Linked DNA regions of Sagittula sp. P11. The protein of the gene in region 1 interacts with the protein of each later gene in a pairwise test. Links are inferred from orthologs where the notes say so. Each region holds a gene or a part of one and is shown on either strand. Other genes may lie near its edges.

The links.
Region 2: the proteins of rpe (region 1) and eno interact in binary tests that used the Escherichia coli proteins (3 or more experiments, as listed by UniProt). The link is inferred for Sagittula sp. P11 from one-to-one orthologs.

The regions. Positions count from the first base shown.
Region 1 is NZ_CP021913.1:870,857-873,794, forward strand. Bases 191-2,928 are described here. They hold rpe (ribulose-phosphate 3-epimerase), read left to right. Parts: upstream 191-1,082; coding sequence 1,083-1,775; downstream 1,776-2,928. Other genes in these bases: CDO87_RS04230 (glyoxylate/hydroxypyruvate reductase A), read left to right, coding at 191-1,002; gph (phosphoglycolate phosphatase), read left to right, coding at 1,772-2,413; CDO87_RS04245 (PaaI family thioesterase), read right to left, coding at 2,713-2,928. Outside these bases: more of CDO87_RS04230, read left to right, coding at 70-190; more of CDO87_RS04245, read right to left, coding at 2,929-2,938. UniProt on the Escherichia coli protein: Catalyzes the reversible epimerization of D-ribulose 5-phosphate to D-xylulose 5-phosphate.
Region 2 is NZ_CP021913.1:122,836-125,980, forward strand. The notes cover bases 88-3,032. They hold eno (phosphopyruvate hydratase), read left to right. Parts: upstream 88-895; coding sequence 896-2,170; downstream 2,171-3,032. Other genes in these bases: CDO87_RS00615 (DMT family transporter), read left to right, coding at 88-822; CDO87_RS00625 (ATP-binding protein), read left to right, coding at 2,334-3,032. In the rest of the region: more of CDO87_RS00615, read left to right, coding at 1-87; more of CDO87_RS00625, read left to right, coding at 3,033-3,145. UniProt on the Escherichia coli protein: Catalyzes the reversible conversion of 2-phosphoglycerate (2-PG) into phosphoenolpyruvate (PEP). It is essential for the degradation of carbohydrates via glycolysis.

The DNA.
Region 1 (2,938 bases):
TGCCCCCGGCCCCGCTTCCTGCTTCACCTTGAACGAACCGGGCCCTGTCCCGCCTCCGAAAGGTCATCCATGCCGAACATCCTCTTCGCCGCCCGCTCCGAGAAGTGGGACGACTACGAACGCCCCCTGCGCGACGCCCTCGCCGCCGAAGGCCTCGACCACACGCTGGGCACCGACCTGCCGCCGGAAACCGTCGACTACATCGTCTATGCGCCCAACGCCTCGGTGCAGGACTTCACCCCCTTCACCCGGCTGAAGGCCGTGCTGAACCTCTGGGCCGGGGTCGAGCAGGTGGTGGGCAACCCCACCCTGAAAGTGCCGCTGGCGCGCATGGTCGACGACGAGGGCCTGACCCAGGGCATGGTCGAATGGGTCACCGGCCACGTGCTGCGCCACCACCTCGGGATGGACGCGCATATCGTGAACCCCGACCGCATCTGGGACACCACCCCGCCGCCGCTCTCGAAGGACCGGCCCGTCACCATCCTCGGCTTCGGCGCCCTCGGGCAGGCCTGCGCCGCGCAGCTCGCCGCCCTGGGCTTCCCCGTCACCGGCTGGAGCCGCACGCCCAAGGACCTCGACGGCGTGCTGACCAGCCACGGCGAGGACGGCCTCGACGCGGCGCTCTCCAGCGCGCAGATCCTCGTCCTGCTGCTGCCCGACACGCCCGCCACCACCGACCTCCTGAACGCGGAACGGCTGGCCCGCCTGCCGCAGGGCGCGGTCATCCTCAACCCCGGGCGCGGGCCGCTGATCGACGACGACGCGCTTCTCGCCGCACTGGACGAGGGACGGATCGCCCACGCCACCCTCGACGTCTTCCGGACCGAACCGCTGCCACAGGACCATCCTTTCTGGGCGCACCCGCGCGTCACCGTGACGCCGCACATCGCCTCCACCACCCGGCCCGACAGCGCCGCCCGCGTCATCGCGCGCAACATCGCCCGGTCGGAATCCGGTGCCCCGCTCCTGCACGAGGTCGACCGCAGCGCCGGCTATTGACCCGGCCCCGCCCCCCGTCCAAAACCCTCCGGCAAACCCCTCCGGAACCGCCCACCTCCGCCCCCGCACAGGAGCCGCCCATGTCCTTCGACCGCAGCGTGAAGATCGCCCCCTCCATACTTTCCGCCGACTTCGCCGACTTCGGGCGCGAAATCCGGGCGGTCGAGGCGCAGGGCGCCGACTGGATCCACGTCGACGTGATGGACGGCCACTTCGTGCCCAACCTCACCTTCGGCCCCCCGGCGGTGAAGGCCTTCCGCAAGCACGTGAAGACGGTGATGGACGTGCACCTGATGATCGCGCCGGTCGACCCCTACATCGACGCCTACGCCGATGCGGGCACCGACATCCTGACCGCCCACGTCGAGGCAGGCCCCCACACCCACCGCACGCTGCAGGCGATCCGCGCGGCGGGCATGAAGGCCGGCGTGGCGCTGAACCCGGGCACCCCGGCACAGGCGGTGGAACACCTGCTCGACCTCACCGACCTCGTCTGCGTGATGACCGTGAACCCGGGCTTCGGCGGGCAGAAGTTCATCGACATGACCGCCAAGATCCGCGCCCTGCGCGCGATGATCGGCGACCGCCCGATCCATATCGAGATCGACGGCGGCGTGACGCCGGAGACCGCGCCGCTGGTGGTCGAGGCGGGCGCCGACGTGCTGGTCGCCGGGTCCGCGGTGTTCAGGGGCGGCTCGGTCGAGAACCCCGCCCCCTACGGCGAGAACATCCGCGCCATCCGCGCCTCCGTCGCCGGGACGGCCGCGGCGTGAAGACCATCGCCTTCGACCTCGACGGCACGCTGATGGACAGCGTGCCCCACATCCACGCCGCCGTGGCGCAGGCGCTCTCCGAGCTGGGCCTGCCGACGATCACCGTGGAAGAGACGCCGGGCTTCGTCGGACGCGGCCTGCCGGTGCTGGTGGAGCGCGTGCTGGCCCATGTCGGCGCCGCGCCGGACCACCACAAGGCGCTCTACGACCGGACGATGCACCACTACGTGACGACCCCCAGCGATCCCGCCTGCCTCTACCCGGGCGTGCCGGAGGCGCTGGAGGCGCTCAGGTCGGCGGGCCACCGGCTGACGCTCTGCACAAACAAGCCCTTTGCCGCGACCGAGACCGCGATCCGCGACACCGGCCTCGCGCCGTTCTTCGAGATCGTGATCGGCGGCGACAGCCTGCCCACGCGCAAGCCCGATCCGGCCATGCTGATGGCGGCGCTCGGCGGCGCGGCGCAGGCGCTCTACGTGGGCGACAGCGAAACCGATTGCGAAACGGCGCAGTCGGCGGGCGTGCCCTTCGTGCTGTTCACCGAAGGCTACCGCAACGCCCCGCCGGAGGCGCTGCCGCATGTGGCGCTCTTCTCCGACTGGACCCGGGCCCCGGACCTTTTCGCGACGCTCTGGTAAGGCGGTCGACGGCGTAGGGTGGGCGTTCCGGCCCGGCGGGCCGGGTTGGCCACCCCTGCCCCGATGTCCCCGGTTAACGGGAGAATCCGCACCGCAACAGCGGCACCGGCCTGCCCGGGCCAAAAGGTTACCAACCGGCCGTTTCGACCCCCTCAACCGGCCGGTTCACCCCATAATTTTCCGTAAACGCGTCCGATCCGCCGTTAACCCGGCTGCCGCGGCAGCGCATGGCCCACAAGATCTGCCCGGCGCGCGCCCCGTTCACCACAACGCGCGCACCGTCAGGAACCGGTCCCGGATCACGCTCCCCGGCGATACCGGAAGACGCCGGTGCCTTTGGCGACGACCTCTCCGGTCTCGTCCTTCAGCACCCCTTCGGCAAAGAACGTGCTCTTCCCGCCCCCCGTCCGGAAGCCCTCTCCGATCAGCATTTTGCCTTTCGGGCGCGAGATAAATTGCACGTTCAGGTTGAGCGTCAGGCACATCTGGCGACGGTCCCTGTCGCCTGTCCAGCACCCGGCATAG
Region 2 (3,145 bases), 750 kb from region 1 along the record:
CCCATCGGCGAGGCGATGACCCTCGTTGCCATCGGCGGCACGGTGTTCTTCATCGCGTTGGCCATGGCAATGCGGGTGAAGGTCCTGACCAGGGATGCGCTGCACCCGATGATCCTCCTGCGCAACGGATTCGAGATCATCGGCGCCATCGGTCTCGTCAACGGCCTGGCCCATGTGTCTCTGCCGGTTTTCGCGGCGATCATGCAGACCGGACCGCTGATCGTCACCATCGGTGCGGCGATCTTCCTGAAGGAAGTTATCGGCCCGCGCCGCTGGTTCGCCGTGGCCGCCGGGATCCTGGGCATGCTGCTGGTGATCCGCCCGTGGTCGGCCAGCTTCACCGGGTACGAACTCTTTGCGGTGATGGGCATTGCTGGCCTCTCGGGCCGCGACCTCGTCACCCGCCTTTCGCCGTCGCATATCCCGGCCCTCGCCATTTCCACCTGGGGCTTCGCCGTGACCATCCCCGCCGGCATCCTGCTGTGGAGCCTGGCTGACCGGCCGTCGGATTACTCCGCCCCGACGCTGTGGTTCATGCTGGGGGCCATCGTCGTGACCACGCTGGGTTACCTCGCCATCACGACGGCGATGCGCATGGCACCGGCCTCTGTCGTTGCGCCCTTCCGCTACACCCGCCTGCTGTTCACCCCGGCGCTTGGCATGCTGATCTTCGGCGACCGTCCCGACCTGATGACCTACCTCGGCGCCGGGATCATCTTTGCCGCGGGGCTCTACACCTTCCTCAGGGAACGCGCCCTAGCCCGCACCGTGGCGCCCGCGGCACCGGCGTTAGCGCAACCCGCACGCCAGAAGGCGTGTTAGCGGTAACGCCACCGTTTACTTTCCCCCCCGGCCTGATAAACCTCCGGACAAACGCCCAGCTCCGGAGACAGCCATGAGCACCATCATCGACATCCACGCCCGCGAGATCCTCGACAGCCGCGGCAACCCGACCGTCGAGGTCGACGTTCTCCTCGAAGACGGCACAATGGGCCGGGCCGCCGTGCCCTCCGGCGCATCGACCGGCGTGCACGAGGCCGTGGAGAAGCGGGACGGCGACAAGTCGCGCTACATGGGCAAGGGCGTCCGCGATGCGGTGGCCAGCGTGAACGGCGAGATCGCCGAGAACATCGTCGGCTTCGACGCCACCGAACAGGTCGCCATCGACCTCACGATGATCGAGCTCGACGGCACCGACAACAAGGGCCGCCTCGGCGCCAATGCGATCCTCGGCGTGTCGCTGGCCTGCGCGAAGGCCGCCGCCGACTTCTCCGGCCAGCCGCTGTTCCGCTACGTCGGCGGCACCTCTGCCCGCACCCTGCCCGTCCCGATGATGAACATCATCAACGGCGGCGAGCATGCGGACAACCCGATCGACATCCAGGAATTCATGATCATGCCGGTCGCGGCAGAGAACATCGCCGACGCCGTGCGCATGGGGTCCGAGGTCTTCCACACCCTGAAGAAGGAACTTTCGGCAGCGGGCATGTCCACCGGCCTCGGCGACGAGGGCGGCTTTGCACCGGAACTGAAGGGCACGCGCGACGCGCTCGATTTCATCCTGAAGTCCATCGAGAAAGCGGGCTACAAGCCGGGTGAAGACATCTACCTCGCGCTCGACGCCGCCTCTACCGAGTACTTCAAGGACGGCAAGTACGAGATGAAGGGCGAAGGCCTGTCGCTCTCGCCGGAAGACAACGTGAAGTACCTCGAGGCGCTGGTAAACGACTACCCGATCATCTCCATCGAGGACGGCTGCGCCGAGGACGACTGGGACGGCTGGAAGATGCTGACCGACGTTCTTGGCAACCGCTGCCAGCTTGTGGGCGACGACCTGTTCGTCACCAACCCCAAGCGCCTGTCGATGGGCATCGAGAAGGGCTGCGCCAACTCCATGCTGGTGAAGGTCAACCAGATCGGCACGCTGACGGAAACGCTCCAGGCGGTCGAGATGGCGCACCGCGCGCGCATGACCAACGTGATGTCGCACCGCTCCGGCGAAACCGAGGACGCCACCATCGCCGACCTCGCCGTCGCCACCAACTGCGGCCAGATCAAGACCGGCAGCCTCGCGCGCTCCGACCGGCTTGCAAAGTACAACCAGCTCATCCGGATCGAGGAGATGCTGGAAGACACCGCGATCTATGCCGGTCGCTCCATCCTGAGATGACAGCAACGGGCTGGCGCAACCCAAAGGCGCCAGCCCTATACGCATGAGACCGCGTCGCAGGGCAATACCACCCTGACGTCCATAGAGCGATTGTCTCCGCCCGCCTATGATGGCATCCGGTTTCCGGCGCTTGCCGGGGGTCGGGACGCGCAGGGTGCACGCTATGGCTTCTCCAACATACGACGACAGGCTCGAGGAGATTCGCCGGGCCGAGCACAGATCGCGGTCCGACACGCTGCTGCGCATCCTGCTCGTCGGCATCGGCGCCACCGCCTATTACATCGCCCGGCCCGACCCGCTCGTCATCCTCTGGTTCATTGCACACACCGGCTCGGAACTGACGATCATGGCGCTGCTTGCGCGGCGGAATGTGCGCACGCCGCTGTTCGACATCGCGGTCGTGCTTGCGGCCTACGCCATCTCCGGCCTGATCTTCCTGTCTCTGCCGATCTGGATCCTCGCCGACGCCCCCGGCCCCGGCATGATTTTTGCCGCCGCGGTCACATTGATCGGCTACACGATCTACCTGCTGCACAGGCGTCAGAGGGACAGTGCGATCATTGCCGTCGACATATGCCTTCTGCTGACGATCTTCGGGGCGGCGGCGGCGATTGCCCTGCCGCTGACGCGCAGTTGGCAGGAGGCCGCGCTGGTCCTCGTCGCGGACGGCGCCCTGACGACCTATGTCATCGTCTCGCTGCTGGCCGACGCGCGGCAACAGGCACAGCTGCGCGAAGCGCAGCAGAAGTACGCCAACGCCCAGAAGGCCCGCGCGCTGAACCAGTTCGTCGGCGGCGTGGCGCATGACTTCAACAACCAGCTGACCGTCATCCTCGGCCATCTCGAACTGTTCGAGATGCTCGACACGCCGGAGGATCGGATGGCCGCACTCGACCTCAGCCGCAGGGCCGCGCGCCGGGCGGCCTCCACCGTGCAGCAACTGCTCGCCTCCTCGGGCCGCACGCGCCTCAACCC